3 regions of the Paraburkholderia sp. ZP32-5 genome follow, and region 1 is predicted to be linked to each of the others. Evidence: predicted binding sites of a transcription regulator. Region 1 holds the regulator's gene; each other region holds the start of a gene.
The links. Region 1 encodes LexA, which represses DNA repair genes until DNA is damaged. Its sites were predicted from a motif close to ACTGTATNNNNATACAGT; they were not measured.
Positions count from the first base shown of each region.

Region 2: L0U82_RS12805 (ATP-dependent helicase) is a predicted target of LexA. The motif match lies at 2,899-2,916, and genes of this name have one in related genera.
Region 3: L0U82_RS26100 (VRR-NUC domain-containing protein) is a predicted target of LexA. The motif match lies at 4,496-4,513, and genes of this name have one in related genera.

Region 1 is NZ_JAJEJP010000001.1:1,841,748-1,847,706, forward strand. Features, by position in the region: gene nodI (nodulation factor ABC transporter ATP-binding protein NodI) at 1-372, opposite strand, end outside; gene L0U82_RS07775 (universal stress protein) at 819-1,286, shown strand; gene L0U82_RS07780 (DUF2939 domain-containing protein) at 1,428-2,051, opposite strand; gene L0U82_RS07785 (hypothetical protein) at 2,170-2,514, opposite strand; gene lexA (transcriptional repressor LexA) at 2,596-3,246, opposite strand; gene L0U82_RS07795 (sulfate ABC transporter substrate-binding protein) at 3,559-4,605, shown strand; gene cysT (sulfate ABC transporter permease subunit CysT) at 4,779-5,678, shown strand; gene cysW (sulfate ABC transporter permease subunit CysW) at 5,675-5,959, shown strand, end outside.
Region 2 is NZ_JAJEJP010000001.1:2,999,691-3,005,649, reverse strand. Features, by position in the region: gene L0U82_RS12825 (MATE family efflux transporter) at 1-801, opposite strand, end outside; gene L0U82_RS12820 (RNA-binding S4 domain-containing protein) at 1,165-1,383, opposite strand; gene L0U82_RS12815 (hypothetical protein) at 1,788-2,294, shown strand; gene L0U82_RS12810 (hypothetical protein) at 2,494-2,757, shown strand; gene L0U82_RS12805 (ATP-dependent helicase) at 2,957-5,104, shown strand; gene L0U82_RS12800 (DUF4088 family protein) at 5,280-5,959, opposite strand, start outside.
Region 3 is NZ_JAJEJP010000002.1:1,673,742-1,679,700, reverse strand. Features, by position in the region: gene L0U82_RS26125 (lactate utilization protein B) at 1-245, shown strand, start outside; gene L0U82_RS26120 (LutC/YkgG family protein) at 232-816, shown strand; gene L0U82_RS26115 (amidase) at 893-2,476, opposite strand; gene L0U82_RS39910 (methyl-accepting chemotaxis protein) at 2,653-4,263, opposite strand; gene L0U82_RS26100 (VRR-NUC domain-containing protein) at 4,529-5,959, shown strand, end outside.

The DNA of each region.
Region 1 (5,959 bases):
CGCGAATTCGAGTAGATCCGGCACCCCCGCGCGGCATTGCGCGGCGCTCAGGCCGAAGTAGCGGCCGAACACGAGCAGGTTTTCGCGCACCGTGAAATCGGGATCGAGGTTGTCGAACTGTGGCACCACGCCGACGCGCGCCCGTGCGATGCGCGCGCGGCCGGGTATCGATTCGCCGCATAGCCGGATCGTGCCGGCGTCAGGCGCGGCGATGCCGAGCAGCATGCGCAGCGTCGTTGTCTTGCCCGCGCCGTTGGGGCCGAGCAGGCCGAAGCATTCGCCGGCATTGACATGGAATGACAAACCGTCGACGACCGTCTTTTCGCCGTAGCTTTTCCTGACCTGGTGGAATTCGATAGGGGCAGCGGACATGGATCGATCGGGGCTCCGGCGAAACGGCTAACGCGCGCGATAGGGATGCGGGAGTGCATTGTCGGAATGCTCGCGCAAGCCACTCATTCTAAGGTATTGGCCATTGACGCGAGTCGACGTCCGGGAACGGGTTATGCGTGTGATTCCGGTGCGGGTGTTGATGGCTGTGCGGGCCACGCGGCGCGTGGTCGTGTTCACGCGTTCACGACGGCGAGTCCACGTCGTCGAAGGCGAATCGGCGTATCACCCGTTGCCGAGTCAACGTTCGGCCATGAGGTTTTGCATTGCCGCATCCTTGTGCAGCACCGCGGGATTTTGCCCAACGCTTGTGCGAATCGGATCAGTCGCCCCGACCCCGCACCTGGCGTTTTCCATCTCTTGCAAGCCGAATTGCGGCGCACCATGATTGATTCAGACCGCGCTTTCCGCGCGAACGGAGAAAAACGATGGCGAGCTACCAGAAAATCCTGCTGTGTTACGACGGCTCGCGCGAAGGCCGCAAAGCACTGCGTTGCGGCGCCGATCTGGCGTTGGATCTGAAGGCGGAAACGCATCTGCTGTCGGTCGTCGACATGCGTTCGAGTATTGCGCAAAGCGCGGGTCTGCTAACCGACGTCGCCTGCGGCAGTTTTGAAAAAACCGCCCGTGAGATTCTGCAGGAAGGCGTGAACTGGCTGACCGAGCGTGGCGTGAGCGCGCAAGGGCACTTCGCATTCGGTCATCCGATCGACGAGATCGCCAATCTCGCCAATGAACTGCAAGTCGATCTCGTGGTGGTCGGCCATCGCTGCCGGACCGGCTTGTCGCGTTGGTGGATGGGGGCTGGCAATACGCCGCTGCTCGATCGGATTTCGTGCAGCATCCTGGTGGCCTGTTCGTCCGGACAGGAACAGCAACAGGCCGCCGCTGCGTGATCGAGCGTTACTGCGTCGGGTGTTGCCGCATCGGGCGTTGCCGTATTTGCCACATCCGCTACATCCCATACCGCATTGTGTTCTCGCGTGACTGAGCGTCGCTGCTCAGCCACGCATCATCCTTCCCGCCAAACCACCCGGTCACTCGTTCAGATTGATTGCGGCGAGCTTCCACGTAACGAGCCCCTCGCGCTGAAAGACCGCCGAGTAATTCGTATTGCCTTCGCCGCGCCGAAACGTGATGACGAATTCGTTGAGGCTGCGATAACCGGCCGTGCTTTGGCGCGCGGGCGGAGCCGAATTCGCGGCCGGCGCCGCTGGGGCTTCGCTGCCAGTGGAGGCTTGCGGGGCCGCCGGCTGCTCACCCGGGGTGCCGCGCGGCGGCATGCCGTTCAGCAAGGCCGCGACGCCGTCTGGTGTCGCATACGCATCGACGAGCGGACCGATCAGCGTCACGCCGATGACCGCGCCAATGGTTGCCAGCTTGTTACCGCCATCCGCTTCGAGCCGGTGCGTCAGCATGTCGGCCACCTGCTGCTTGAGGCTGGCGCGCAACGCGGGAAAGTCCACGTACTGGTTGACCGTTTGCACGTCTCGCGCGTCGGCCGCGCGTTTGAGATTGTTGACCGCGAGATAGGGCGATGCATAAACATAGCCCAGTGCGGCAATCACGATGACCACGATCAGCGTGATCAGCAGTGGCCGGGTGGCGCTGCCCTGGATGCGTTTCGGAATGCGCTTCGAAGTGCGTTTCTGAACTTTCATCGGATGGGACTCCCCGGTCGGTTGTGATCCAGCATGGACCACGGCGAGGTCGAAACGATCCCATACGACACGAATATCCAGGCACTGGAACTTCACCCGGGATCCGCTCAGGCTTCGCTCACGCTTCGAACACCGCGCCGTGCATGTTGGCTTCGTCGGCAATGCAACGATCGATCATACGACATACCGCGTCGACCGTACCCACCATAATCAACCGCGACGGTCCGTGGTAGACCCGCACCGGCGCGCGCCGGGCCGGCTCGGCCATGTTCAGGCCCGCGTTCAGCGACACGCGCGCGAATGCCGGCAACGACGACGGCAGGCCCGCGGCTTCCGTGGGCTCGTCGAACAACGACGGCGTGTGAGCCGCGGGCGCTTCGATCGGTGAGCAGGGTGTGAGCTTGCGCAGATGGCGCAGACGGCCGAACTGGCGAAAAGGCAGCAGGCGGGCAAGGCGTTCCATGAATCTCTCCAGGCGATGCGACGTGAATGCGGCTTGGGTGGGACAAACCGGTGCGGGCGGTTCGGCGGATGCAACCGGGAATCAGAACTCGCCCGGGCGGATCAGCCCAACCGCGATGCCTTCGAGCGCGAAATCCGCGCTGCCGGTTTCCACGAAGATGTTGTCGTAATCGGGGTTCTCGGCGATCAGCTCGATACCGTTCGGCCGGCGCTTCAGGCGCTTGACCGTCACGTCGTCGCCAAGCCGCGCAATGATGATCTGGCCGTCCTTCGCTTCGCTGCGCTTTTGCACCGCGAGCAGGTCGCCGTCGAGAATGCCCGCGTCGCGCATCGACAGGCCGCGCACTTTCAGCAGGTAATCGGGCTTGCTCGAGAACAGCGCCGGGTCGCACGCGTAGTGCTGCGAGATATGTTCCTGCGCGAGGATCGGACTACCCGCCGCGACCCGCCCGATTAGCGGCAGCGACAACTGCATCAGGCTTGCATGCGGCAGCGTGAACTGATGCGGCGCCTCGTCCTGGCCGGTCAGCAGCCGAATGCCGCGCGATGCGCCGGCCGCGAGTTCGATCACGCCCTTGCGAGCCAGCGCGCGCAGATGTTCCTCCGCGGAATTGGCCGAGCTGAAGCCGAGTTCGGCGGCGATTTCGGCGCGCGTGGGCGGAAACCCGGTGCGCTCGATCGCGCGGCGGATCAGTTCGAAAACCTGCTGCTGTCGTGCGGTGAGTTTTGTCATGGCCACTGTATGTATGAACAGGTGACTGTATTTTTATACAGTATTCGGCGCAATTCAAGCTTTACTTTAAGTTCGTCGTGACGACCGCGCCGCAGCGTCGCTGATGGGCGTCATCACAGCCTTTCTGGCGCCTCAGCAGCAGATATCTCTGCCGTTACCACTTTTGCGTATAAAAAAATGAAGAAACATTATTTTTAACTATGAAGGCGGATCGATAGACTGGCCTCCGGCTTGGCGCTCATGTGCACGTGACCGCGACGCAAAACAACATCAGACGCTCATCAGCGGATCATCACGCGGAGAAAAGTTGACATGAACCATCGGCATACGGGGCTTGCGGCACGGGGCAGGAAACTCATCGCGGCACTCGCCGTCGGCGCGGCAGGCGCGCTCGGCCTCGTCGGCGCAAGCGGCACGGCGCACGCCAACACGACGCTGCTGAACGTTTCCTACGATCCGACCCGCGAGCTGTATCAGGACATCAATCAGGCGTTCGGCAAGGAATGGAAGGCGAAGACCGGCGAGACGGTCACCTTCAAGCAGTCGCACGGCGGCTCGGGCGCGCAGGCGCGTTCGGTGCTCGATGGGCTGCAGGCCGATGTCGTGACGCTCGCGCTCGCCTACGACATCGACGCGCTCGCGAACAAGGGTCTCGTCGACAAGAACTGGCAGAAGCGCCTGCCCGATAACGCGTCGCCGTACACGTCGACGATCGTGTTCCTCGTGCGCAAAGGCAATCCGAAGCACATCAAGGACTGGGACGATCTGGTGAAGCCGGGCGTGTCGATCGTCACGCCGAATCCGAAGACCTCGGGCGGCGCGCGCTGGAACTATCTGGCCGCGTGGGCCTACGCCGAACATCAGCCGGGCGGCAATGCGCAGAAGGCGAAAGAGTTCGTCGGCAAGCTCTACAAGAATGCGGGCGTGCTCGATTCGGGCGCGCGCGGCGCGACCACCAGCTTCGTGCAGCGCGGTATCGGCGACGTGCTGATCGCGTGGGAAAACGAAGCGTTCCTGTCGCAGAAGGAGTTCGGCGCCGACAAGTTCGAGATCGTCGTGCCGTCGGTGAGCATCCTCGCGGAGCCGCCGGTCGCGGTGGTCGACAAGGTCGTCGATAAGCACGGCACGCGCAAGCTCGCCGAAGCGTATCTGAACTTCCTCTATAGCGAGGAGGGCCAGGAGATCGGCGCGCGCAACTTCTATCGTCCGCGCTCGACCAAGGTGCCGGCCGAGCTGACCGCGAAGTTTCCGAAGCTGAAGCTGTACACGATCGACGATTCGTTCGGCGGCTGGGCCAATGCGCAGAAGACCCATTTCGCGGACGGCGGCGTGTTCGATTCGATCTACCAGCCGCAGTGACGGGCAGGGCGCCGGGGTCCGGACACCGCAAATTCGGACATCGGCGGCGGGACGCGGGAAGCGTGGCTTCCCGCCAGTTTTTTCCGGCGCGCTCGCGGGAGCGCGCTGTCGACTGGCCGGATCCCCCGGCTAGCCGCGCAAGCAGGCATCAACCTGATCACAGAGTATCGAGCATGACGACGTTGACCTTCCGCAAGCCGAGCGCGTTGCCCGGCTTTGGCCTGACACTCGGCATCACGGTGGCTTATCTGAGCCTCGTGGTGCTGATTCCGTTGGCGGCCACCTTTCTGAAGACCGCGACGCTCGACTGGCCGCAGTTCGTGCGCGCGGTCAGTTCGCCGCGCGTCCTCGCGTCGTATCGGCTGACGTTCTTCTCCGCGCTCGGCGGCGCGCTGATCAACGCGGTGTTCGGCTTTCTGGTCGCGTGGGTACTGGTGCGCTACACGTTTCCGTTCAAGCGCATCGTCGATGCGGTGGTCGATCTGCCGTTCGCGCTGCCGACCTCGGTGGCCGGTATCTCGCTGGCGGCCGTCTATGCGGGCAATGGCTGGATCGGCCAGTTTCTCGAACCGCTCGGCATCAAGATTGCGTTCACGCCGGCCGGTGTGCTGGTCGCGCTGACCTTCATCGGTTTGCCGTTCGTCGTGCGCACGGTGCAGCCGGTGCTCGAAGAGTTCGAGCGCGAGCAGGAAGAGGCCGCCGCGTGCCTCGGCGCGTCGCGTTGGCTGACGTTTCGCCGCGTCGTGTTGCCGGCCGTGTTTCCGGCGCTGCTGACCGGTTTCGCGCTCGCGTTCGCGCGCGCGCTCGGCGAATACGGCTCGGTGATCTTTATCGCCGGCAACGTGCCGATGAAATCGGAAATCACGTCGCTGCTGATCATCACGAAGCTCGAACAGTACGACTACGCGGGCGCGACCGCGCTTGCGGTGGTGATGCTGGTCGTGTCGTTCGTGATGCTGCTGCTGATCAATACACTGCAGTGGTATCTGCAGCGGCGCACGAGCCGTGGTGGAGCGGGGCCGGCGCCGGCTGCCGTCACGCCTGTCGCGGCCGTCGGTGGAGGTGCGCAATGAGCCGCGCCACGACTCAACCGAACGCCGCGCGCCGCCCCGATCCGGTCACCGAGCGGGCCGCCGTGCGCTGGCTGCTGACCGGCGTCGCGCTGCTGTTTCTCGCGCTGTTTCTGGTCGTGCCGCTCGCCGCGGTGTTCTATCAGGCGCTGAACAAGGGGCTGCGTTTCTACTTCGAAGCGCTCGCCGATCCGGACGCGCTGTCCGCAATCAAACTGACGCTGATCACCGCCGCGATCGCGGTGCCGCTGAATCTGGTGTTCGGTCTGGTCGCATCGTGGTGC
Region 2 (5,959 bases), 1.2 Mb from region 1:
CGCGAGAAACAGCGTCGACTCGACCCCGTAGGTAATCGCGACCGGCCAGCCGATGCCGAACAGTTCGCCCATCAGCGGCAGCTTCGGCCGTGTCGCGACGACGAAATGTTTGAAACGCGGCCGCAGATGCAGCAGCGCCATCAGCACGAGCGCGGTTAGCCACACGGTAATCGTGGTCGCCGCCGCCGAGCCGAGAAAACCGAGCCGCGGCAAGCCGTACGCGCCGTGGATCAGCCCGTAATTCAGAAAGCCGTTCACGCCGACGCTGATGATCGAGACCCACAGCAGCCGGCGCGCGGCGCCGATCGCCGGCAGAAACGAGCGCATCAGGCCGACGCCGATCAGGCTCGCGGGCGCGCCCCAGCGCAGCACCGCCGCGTATTTGCCGACGTTGTGCGCGAGCAGGCCGGGCTCGCCGAACGCGAGCAGGATCTGCGACGCGAACGACAGCAGGATGAACGCCGGCACCGCCAGCAACACCGACAACAGGAAACCGGTCCAGTAGATATGCGGCACGCGGCCGTCTTCCTGCGCGCCGCGCGCGTGCGCGACGCTGACGCTGACCGAGGTCAGCACGCCTTGCAGCAGCGTGACGACAACGAAAAAGAGGTTGGCGCCGAGGCCGCCGGCGGCGAGCGCGTCGGGGCCGAGCGAGCCGAGCAGGATCGTGTCGGTGACGCTCATCGCCATCTGCGACAGCTGCGCGATCGCGAGCGGCGCGGCGAGCCGCGCGGTATCGGCCGCGTGGCGGGAGAAGGTCGGCGGCCGGCTGGCCGCCCGGACAAAGCCGGATTGGGTCATGAAAAACGCTTTGGCGGCGGAAGGTGGTGACAGCGAAGCGCAGATGGCGAAAGCGGCGGTGCGCAGTTGAACCTTTGCGCGCTCGTTGGTTTCACGCGTCTGGCGGGCAGTGAGCGCCGGGGAAGCCGTCGCGCGTCGACGGGCCGCGTGCGGCCGACTCTGCTGGCCGATGGCGTAATCCGTCGTTTAGCTGTCGAAACCGACAGCTTATTGCCTGGCCTGACCGATGTCGATGGCGAACGCACGATGATGGTGCGCGGCGATGTCGCCAATCGTTGGGTTGCGCCGGGATGCCCGGCGCGGCGGATGACTTCGCGATGCCGTCAGCGTTGACGAACGGAATTCAGCCGCTTTCACCGCGCGTTAGCCCTCATGTACCGCGATTCGCGTATCGCCGAGCAGCACCACCTGGCCCGCGCGGATCTTGCACGTTTTACGCGTTTCGACACGGCCATCGACCATGACCGCGCCGTCGGCGACCATCATTTTCGCGGAGCCGCCGCTGTCGGCGAGGCCCGTTATCTTCAGAAGGTTGTGCAGTTCGACGTAGTCGCCGGTGAGTGTGAAATTCAGGTTGGGCATGGTGTTTGCACCTTCAGGCAAGGGCGCGGTCGAGATTCTCGGCCGGGTTGCAGCCGGGTTTGCGGCAGGGGTTCGGCATCATAAGCCAAGCCGCGAGCAAGTCCAGCCTGGAAGCGGCGCTGCGGTGCCGCGTCGCCTGTCAGCGACGCGGACACCGGCGCCCGCAAGCAATTGAAAGCAGATGTTATGCACATGTCGGAAAGTGAAACGCTCCGTAACAGCGATCGTCGAGAACGAATTTCACTCCTAAAGTGCAGTCTGCAAGCAAAGCTCGCTGGATATCCGGGATCGATCCCCGGCCGAACCGCCAGCGATGCGTAGACCGGGCGAGGCGCGCGGGACATCCCGTTATCGCGATGCCGGACTGTTCGCCCGCGTCACCACAACCTTTAGAGAGGATAGCCATGACCCAGATCCGTTCGCTCCTGATCGGTACCGCTCTCAGTGCTTTTGCCGCGACGGCCGCCGTTGCCCAGACCGCACAGCCGCCCGCGGGTCCCGGCGCGCAGGCGCAACTCCAGGCGCAAGGCGCTGCCGGCGTCGCGCCTGCCACGCAGGGTCTGCAGGTCCCGCCGCCGTCCGCGCCGACGATGCAGCCGGATGTGGCGCCCGCCGCCCAAGGGGTGCAGCCGCCCCCGCCGCCGAGCCGTCTGACGGCGTCGGGCTCGCCCGATCCGCTGGTACAGAAGCGCGATGCCGATGCGAAGGCCAATGCCGAGTATCGCGCGTCGAAGCAGGCGTCGAAGGCCGAAATGAAGGCACAGCAAAAGGCTGCGAAGGATCAGTACAAGGCGCAGGTGCGCGGCGCGAAACTGAACCAGAAGGCCGACAAGCAGACCGCCAATAACTCAATGAAGATGGAGATGGAAGGGCAGGCGGCTCAGGCCGATGGCGCTGACGTCAAGCATTAAGCCTTGCTGGTTCGGCGCCGGGGGTCTCGATGAGGCTCCGGCGCCGTGGCTGGAGGGCCACTCGGGCTACTCGACTATCAGGGCGCAGTAAAAGCAGCCCCGACGGGGCGCTGGAGGCTTGCGTGTCTGGCGATTGTCGGGCGCCGCGTCGCGCATTACGCACGTGCAACGTGCGTGTTTCACATCAGGGAGGAATCGGATGAACACTAATAACATTACGAAAAAGCGGCTTTACGCGGCGCTGATCACGGCGTGTCTGTCGTCGGCCGTCTTCGCGCAGACGAGCGAACCGGCCGCGACGCCCGCCACGCATGCGGACAAGAAGGCCGCCAAGGCGCAGGCCAAGGCCGATAAAAAGGCGGCGGTCGCGCAAGCCAAGGCCGACAAGTCGAAGACCGATGCGCAGGCTGACGCCGACAAGGCTAATGCCGATGCCAATCTGAAGGACGCGAAGAAGCAGTAGCGTGTGCGGGACCGGCGACCGGCGCGCTGCCGCTCGCCATCCGGATGTCCGTCGGCGCGTGTCACGGCGCATCTGGTAGCCCTTCTTTCCCGAATCATCCACGCATCACCCCGCCGCAAAAAAGGGCGCTTGTCGCCGTGAGTTGTATGGATATACAGTATGCGTCGCATCCTGAATCCATCCACGCGCAAACCGATCCGTGTCCACCGTCGCCGAATCCGCTCCGCCGTTCGATACCGCCGCCTGGCTCGCGAAGCTCAACGACGCGCAACGCGAAGCCGTCGAATATGGCACCGAAACGCCTGACGCGCCGCCCGGCGCGTTGCTGGTGATCGCGGGCGCCGGCTCCGGCAAGACCAATACGCTCGCGCATCGCGTCGCCAATCTGGTGGTGAAGGGTGTCGACCCGCATCGCATCCTGCTGCTGACCTTCTCCCGTCGCGCCGCGCTCGAAATGATCCGCCGCGTCACGCGCATCACGGCCGCGGCAACCGCCACGGCAGGCGCGCCCGGCGTGGGTGCCGCACTCGCGCAAGGGCTCATGTGGTCGGGCACCTTCCATAGCGTCGGTGCGCGGCTGCTGCGCGAATACGCCGATCTGATCGGTCTCGCACCGGCGTTCACGATCAACGACCGCGAAGATTCCGCCGATCTGATGAATCTCGTGCGCCACGAGCTGGGGCTGTCGGCGAAAGAGCGACGCTTCCCAGCCAAGGGCACCTGCTTTGCGATCTACTCGCGTGTCGTCAATACGGGCGCGTCGCTCGGCCAGGTACTCGATACCGCGTTTCCGTGGTGCCGCGAGTGGGAGGACGATCTGCGCCGGCTGTTCGCCGCGTATGTCGACGCGAAGCAGAAACAGAGCGTGCTCGACTACGACGACCTGCTGCTCTACTGGTCGCATATGGCCGCGGAGCCGACGATTGCCGCCGATATGTCGGCGCGTTTCGATCACGTGCTCGTCGACGAATACCAGGATACGAACCGTCTGCAGGCGTCGATCCTGCTCGCGCTGAAACCCGATGGCCGCGGCCTGACCGTGGTCGGTGACGACGCGCAGTCCATCTATTCGTTTCGCGGCGCGACCGTGCGCAATATCCTCGATTTCCCCGCGCAGTTCGATCCGCCTGCGCGCCAGGTCACGCTCGAACGCAACTATCGGTCAAGTGCGCCGATTCTCGCCGCATCGAACGCGGTGATCGAGCTCGCGAGCGAGCGCTATACGAAGAATCTGTGGACCGATAAAGCGTCGGCGCAGCGCCCGCGTCTGGTGACGGTCGCCGATGAAGCCGCGCAGGCCCGCTACGTGGTCGAACAGGTGCTCGAAGCGCGCGAACAGGGGATGAAGCTGAAGTCGCAGGCGGTGCTGTTTCGCGCCGCGCATCACAGCGCCGCGCTCGAGATCGAGCTGACCCGCCGCAACATCCCGTTCGTCAAATTCGGCGGCCTCAAGTTTCTCGATTCGGTGCACGTGAAGGACGTGCTCGCGGTGCTGCGCTGGGCCGAGAATCCGCGCGACCGCGTCGCCGGCTTTCGCGTCGTGCAGTTGCTGCCGGGCGTCGGGCCGGCCACCGCCGCGAAGCTGCTCGACGAAATCGTCGCGCGCGCGGGGAGCGGTGATCCGGTCGCGACCGCCGGCGGCGCGCTGGCCGCGTTTGCCGCGCCCGCGCGGGCGCAGGAAGACTGGCATCCGTTCGTCAAGCTGATGTCGAGCGTGTACGGGCGCCAGACGCCGTGGCCCGCCGAGTTCGAAATGGTGCGGCGCTGGTACGAGCCGCATCTGGAGCGCAATCACGAGGATGCCGCGATCCGTCACGCGGACGTGCTGCAGATGGAGAGCATCGCGGGTACCTATCCGTCGCGCGAGCGTTTTCTGACCGAGCTGACGCTCGATCCGCCCGATGCAACCAGCGACGAATCCGGCGTGCCGCTGATCGACGAGGACTATCTGATTCTGTCGACGATCCATTCGGCGAAGGGGCAGGAGTGGCGCAACGTGTTCGTGCTGAATGGCGTCGACGGCTGCATCCCATCCGATCTCGGCACCGGCAGCGACGAGGAAATCGACGAGGAGCGGCGCCTGCTCTATGTGGCGATGACGCGCGCGAAGGAAGACCTGCACATCGTCGTGCCGCAGCGCTTTTACGTGCACAACCAGACCCATCTGGGCGACCGTCACGTGTGGGCGTCGCGTACGCGCTTCATCACGACGCCGATGCTGCCGTTATTCGATGCCTATGCGTGGCCGCGAGTGCCGGTGGCGAGCGCGCCGAGCGCGGCGGGGCTCGCCGCCGCCGCGCAGGCGAAGATCGAGATCGCGGCGAAGCTCAGGAAGATGTGGGATTGAGTGCGCGGGGGTGGCGCGGGTCGAAGGTTGGGGCGCGCCCTTGATGCATTGGTTGGTCGGGTAGATTCAGCAGCGGTTCGCTGTTCTGTGTTCAGACGCGGCGGCAGACGAAGCCGCCCGACCGTCGGGTTGCCGGCCTCCGGCCTGGCGGCGCGCACCGCCAGGCGCTGCGCGACTATCGCTGTTGCTGCTGTTGTTGCTGCGCGACCGGACTCGGGGGTACGAAGAAATTGCGCAGCCACGACGCGAGCCGCGAGAACACGTCGTTCGGTTCCTCGACGAAAATCTCCGGCTTCAGCAACCGCAGATACTCCATGATCTGCTGCGCTTCCTGCTTCTGGAACGTGCCGTGCGAAATGCCGAGACGCAGCAGGCCGCGCAGCTCGCCGAGCTTTTCGCGCGCGGTACTGCCTACGCTCGTCTCGCACGCGACCTTCGCCTCATAGACGCGCTGACGCAGCGATTCGACGAGCCGCCATGCCGGCGTCTGCATCGCTTCCTCGAGCGCCTGGATGTCCTGCACCGCGCTCTTGATCTGCGCCGAGAGCGGATCGACCAGTGTCGTATCGCCTTCGGCTTCCTTGACGATCGCCGCGGCCCAGTCGCGGCATTGCTTGGCCAGCTCCTCCGGGGTCCATTCCGAACGCGCGGCGAAGCCGAAGCCGAACTCGGTCGCCTGCCGCATCAGGATCGCGACGACGTCCGGAAACTCCTTGTCGAGCGTGCGCTTGGCCCACGCGTACTGGCCGCCCTGCAGCATTCGCTGAACCGCGTGCTCGGTCAGCGGCACCATGTTGTCGAGCAGTTTCGCACGCAAAAAATCCTCAAACGACGGCGTCGCGAACTGCGGATCGA
Region 3 (5,959 bases), on a different contig from region 1:
ACAAACATGAAGTCCCGTTCGTGAAGCAGGAAGTGCTGAAGATGGCGGGGCGCTTGCTGTCGAGTCCGACCTTGTATCGCGCGACGGTGTCGTCGATGGGCAGCGCATTACGGCGACTGCCTAATTTCGTGCTGTATAACCCGCTGAATATCTGGGGCAAGCAACGTGAATTGCCGGATGCACCGAAGATGACTTTTCATGCGTGGTACAAAAAGAATCGCGGAGGTGGCGATGGCAACGCGTGAGGCTTTTCTCGCGAAAGTGCGCGCCGCGCAGCCGGCCGCGACGACTCGCCCCGAAGTGCCGCTTTTCGATTCGCCGGGCGGCGATCCGCGTGCACGCTTCACCGCGGCGCTGCAAACGATGGGCGGCACCTCCGTCGACGCGGCGAGTGCAAGCGAGGTCAGCGAATTGATTCGCGAACGCTTTGGTGCAGACGCATCGATTGCATCGGCGACGGCCGAGGTGCCGGGCACGCGCGCGATCTCCGCGAACACGGAGCCGATTTCGTTGCAAGACATCGACGTCGGTGTGGTGCGCGCACGCTTTGGTGTTGCTGAAACGGGTTCGGTGTGGTTCAGCGAGCGCGAGTACGTGGTGAATGCGCTGGGCTATATCGTCCAGCATCTGGTCGTGCTGCTCGACCCAGCGCAATTGCTCGATGGATTGCAGGACGTTTATCGCCGCGATGACTTCCGCAGCGCGCGTTACGCGGCACTCGTCACTGGCCCTTCGGCAACCGCCGATATCGAGGGTGTATTGATTCGCGGCGCACAGGGCGTGCGTTCTCTGACGGTCGTGTGGCTCGCGGCCTGAATCGCGAATGGACACGGCGTTTGTGCATGGGAGTACCGCGCACAAACGCCGCGTGATCAGACCGCGGTCAACGCGATCAAGCGTAAATCGGCGGATGCTTCAGATAGAAGTCCGTCACCTTCTGGTGCGCATTAGCCACCTGCAACAACAGGCTTTCGCGCAACGCCGGGCCGATCAGTTGCATACCGATCGGCAAACCCTGCGAATCGAAACCGCACGGCGCCGACATCGCCGGCAAGCCGGTCCAACTGATCGGCAACATGAACTGACGGCCGCGATCATAAGCCGGCCCGCTCGGCGCGAGGATCGGCGCGGTGGTCGGCATCGTCGGCGTGATCAGCACATCGACCTGCGTGAACGCGTGATTGAACTGCGCGAGCAGTTGCTTGCGCGCGGTCAATGCATGTTCGTAGCTGTCACGCGAGATCTTCTCTCCCTTCGCGATATCGCTCTGAACGATCTTGCCGAACTGGTTCTTGTCGGGTGCCGCGCGGAACTGGTCGCCGAGAATCTGGTTGAACTCGTACAGCAGAATCGTGAACAGCGCCGACAGATCGAGCGGCTTCGCGAGCAGCGGAATATCCACCGGCACGATCTGCGCACCCTGCGCTTCGAGCGTTCGCGCGGCCTGCTCGACGGCGTGCGCGACATCGGCATCCACGTCGCGGAACGTGTACTGATTGATGATGCCGACCTTCAGACCCTTCACGCCCTGATGCAGGTTCTTGCTGAAGTCTTCGGCCGGCGCGTTGACCGAATACTTGTAGCTGGCATCGTAGCCGGCCATTGCCGACAGCATCACCGCCGCGTCCTGCGCGCTGCGAGCAAGCGGGCCGGCGCAGTCGAGGCTATACGAACGCGGGAACACACCCGTCAGACTGACGCGGCCGAAGCTCGGACGAATGCCGGTCAGGTTGTCCCATGCCGACGGCACGCGGATCGAGCCACCCGTGTCGGAGCCGGTGCCGGCGAGGCACAGTCCGGCGGCGATGGCCGCGCCCGTGCCGCTCGACGAACCGCCCGGCGAGCGCGTCAGATCCCACGGGTTATGAATGTCGCCGAAGAACTCGTTCGTGCCGGTAATGCCGGCGGCGAATTCGTTCATGTTGGTCTTGCCGAGCGTGATGGCGCCGGCGGCGGCAAGACGCGTGACCACCGCGGCGTCGTCGGTCGGAATACGGTTGCGGAAGAAACCACTGCCGACGGTCGTGCGCACGCCCTTCGTATCGTAGAGGTCCTTGTGGACGATCGGCACGCCGTGCAGCGGACCGCGGTCCTTGCCGGCCTTCAGTTCCTGGTCGAGCCGGCGCGCGTCGGCAAGCGCCTGTTCGCCGGTGATCGTGATGAAGGCGTTCAGCTTCGGCTGAAACTGTGCGATAGCCTGCAAATAGGCTCTCGTCAGTTCCTCCGACGAGTACTTGCCGCTGCGCAGCGCTTGCCCGGCGTCAGCAATACTTTGCGGCAGATCGCCGGCTGACACGCTGCCAGGCTTTTGCCCGGAAGTGGAGAGTGCCGCGCAGCCCGCCAGCGGAGGGAGCAGGGCGGCGGCCGCGCCCATCACCGCCGTGTTGCGAAGCAGACGGCGCCGTGAGAAGGACTCAGGAACGGACTCGGGAGCGGAATCGGAAATCGGGTGGACGATCGAAGAATTGGGCTTCATGGATAGGAAGTGAAGAGCAGGAAAAATGCCGTGTGACAGCCCGGGAAGGCAGCAGCGTTGTCTGCTTTTCCCGCGGTGCGTGGCACGCGGCAGACGGGGGATGACGCGGGTTCATCAAGACGATCGGGAACGGGAGCGCGGTTCATCGGCGCGCTCCCGTGGGAGAGACTGTCCGTTCAGGTGAGTGCAGCGCGATACTGGGCGGTGCCCGCTTCGCGGCGCGTTGCGGCGGTGCTGTGCGCAGCCGCATCGACACGAAACACCGACACCACCTGCTGCAGCTGATGAGCCTGGTCCTGCAGCGAGGTCGCCGCGGCGGCCGCCTGCTCGACGAGCGCCGCGTTCTGTTGGGTGACCTGGTCCATCTGCTCGACCGCGTGCCCGACCTGTTCGATGCCCGAGCTTTGCTCGTCGGAGGCGGCCGAGATTTCACCCATCACACTGGTGACGCGGTTGATCGCTTCGACGATCTGCGTCATCGCGTGACCGGCGCGATCGGCCTGCTCGGAGCCGTAGTCGACCTTGCTGCCGGACGCATCGATCAGATCCTTGATTTCCTTGGCCGCCGATCCCGAACGCTGCGCGAGACTGCGCACTTCCGATGCGACGACGGCAAAGCCGCGTCCCTGTTCGCCCGCGCGAGCGGCTTCCACCGCCGCGTTCAGCGCGAGAATGTTGGTCTGGAACGCGATGCCTTCGATGATGCCGATGATGTCCGCCATCTTCTTCGAACCATCGGAGATCGCATGCATGGTCGCGACGACGTCTCTAACGACTTCGCCGCCGCGGGCCGCTTCGGTCGATGCATCCATCGCGAGCTGGCTGGCCTGCTTCGCGTTGTCCGCGTTCTGTTTGACCGTGGCTGTCAGCTCTTCCATGCTCGACGCCGTTTCTTCGAGCGACGCCGCCTGCTGCTCGGTACGCTGCGACAGATCGGTATTACCCGCGGCGATCTCCACGGTCGCCGACGTGATCGCGCCGGCCGCGCTCTGCACGCCCGCGACCGTCTGCCTCAACGTATCGTTCATTTCCTTCAGCGAGCGCATCAGGTCGCCCATCTGATCTTTCGAGCTGACGACGATCGTGCTGGTCAGATTGCCGCTCGCCACCGTGCGCGCAACCTCGACTGCCTGCGCGATCGGCTGCGTGATGCTGCGCGTCACCATCAACGCGAAGCCGATCCCCACGACGATGATCAGTGCCGCCAGCGTGCTGATGAAAAGACGCGCGGAATTGGTACTCGCGGACGCCGCGGCGTTGCCGGCTTCCATCATCTTGCGTTCGTGAGTCACGAGATCCTTCTGGCTCTGCAGGAACGTCTGCATCGCCGGAATGCCTTGTTCGAGCATCACGCGCGTTGCCTCGTCGCGTTGTCCGGCGGCCAGCAGCTTGTCAACCTGGGTGCGGGCCGCAACCCACGGCGCGCGGAGCGCGCGCATTTTCGCGATCAGGTCCTTACCCTCGCTGTCGAGGACCTTCGAATCCATCGTTGCGAGCGCAGCGACCGTCAACTCGGCCTCGCCCTGGATCGCCTTATGGATCGCGTCGACGCGCTCCTGATCGGACGAAAGGAACAACTGCTTGACGTAGCTGGCGGTTTCCTGGGTTGCCACTTCGAGTGTGTAAGCGGCATCCGCGCCGTCCCAGGCATCGGTGTTGGCGGCGGTGATTGCATGGACCGAGCCGAAACGCAGCAGCGCAAGTCCGACGAGTACGAGCAGCAGCACAAAGACCGAGCCAAAGCCGACGGCCAGGCGCGTGCCGATTTTAAGATCTTGAAAAGCCACCAGGTCTCCCCTTGAAGTAGTCGCTCGACGTTGCCCCGGCACGCGAAGACGGCCCAACTGGAGCAAGGCGACTGGTGCGTTTACGGCCGCAAACGTTTAACTTTTAGGTGCATAAATAATTCGAATGGGTATTCGTCTGACGATAGTAAATATTAGGGTTAGCCCGGAGGCGTCGCACGGCGGCAACGCAGCGCGATAGCGCCCGGTTGCCAAAGCGGACTTTGCTATCATCACTGTATAAACATACAGGTGATGCAAAAAGCCCGTGGTAACCGCTGCCCAGCCGGAGATCCGCTCCGGCGTTCCTTATTACCTGCTCAATTTCGAACGCGCACTCGAGTGGCTCGCCGCGCGTTACGACGATCTGCTCGACGACGAAGAACACACGTTTCTGACGGTTTTCGCGAGCTTGCCGCAAGCCTCGCGCGCGCTGCTGGTGCGCATGCTGATGCGCAAGGGCGCGCTGTTTCGCGCGAGCCGCCTCGACTACGACGAGATCGGTTGTCCGTTGCAGGCCGCGCAGCCGATGACCGCGCATGGCTGGGTCGACGCCGAGCCGCCGCTATCGCTCGACGACCTGTTCGCGCTCAGCACGCGGGCGCAATTGCTGGACATGTTCAGCCACGCGATTGCGCTGATTCCCGGCGCGAAGACGTTGCGCAAGCCGGAGCTACTGGAAACGCTGCGCGCGTTTGATGACGGCGATGGCGCTGGCGAGGCTTTCAGCACACCACGCCCGCTCGCCGCATGGCATGGCGAAACTGCGGACCATGTGCTGCATGTGGCGATTGCGCCGCTGTGCGACCGCCTGCGGCTGATGTTCTTCGGCAACCTGCAGCAGGACTGGTCGGAGTTCGTGCTCGCGGATCTCGGCATCTTCCAGTACGAGAAGGTGGCGTTCGGGCCGTCGTCGCGGGCGTTCCGGGAGCGCGCGGACGTCGATGTCTATCTTGCGCTGCACGCATGCCGCGAGGCGCTGGAATGGCTGCCGATCAACGCTGACGATTCGGCATTGCGCGAACTGATTGCAGGCGTCGGCGCAATTCAAACCGCGAACCCGTGGCTGGAAACGCGTCGCGCGAAGCTGCTGTTCCGGATCGGCCAGGATTGCGAGCGACACCAGCAGTGGAGTATGGCGCTTTCGGTGTACGACGCGTGCGCGTGGCCCGGCGCGCGACATCGGCGTATTCGCGTGCTCGAACGCAGCGAGCGTTGCGACGAAGCATTGGCGCTCGCTGTGCAGGCGGTTGCGGCGCCGGAGAGCGAAGAGGAGGCGCAGCGCGTCGCGCGCATGTTGCCGCGGCTGCGGCGCAAGTGCGGCGCGCCGGCACCGCGTGCGCAGGCGGCGCGACCCGTCGCGCGCAGCACGCTGGTGTTGCCGAAGCCCGCCGCGCCGCAAGCGGTCGAGTACGTGGTGCGCGATTATCTGAGCCGCGACGCCGCGCCGGTGCATTACGTCGAAAATGCGCTGATCAATTCTCTGTTTGGTTTGCTGTGCTGGGAGCCGATATTCGCGGCGTTGCCCGGCGCTTTTTTCCATCCGTTCCAGCGTGGTCCGGCCGATCTGCATGCGCCGGATTTCCATGCGCGCCGCGCCGATCAGTTCGCCGCGTGTCTGGCTGAACTCGATAGCGGCATCTATCGCGAGACGATTTTGCGGCATTGGCACACCAAGGCGGGCGTGCAGTCGCCGTTC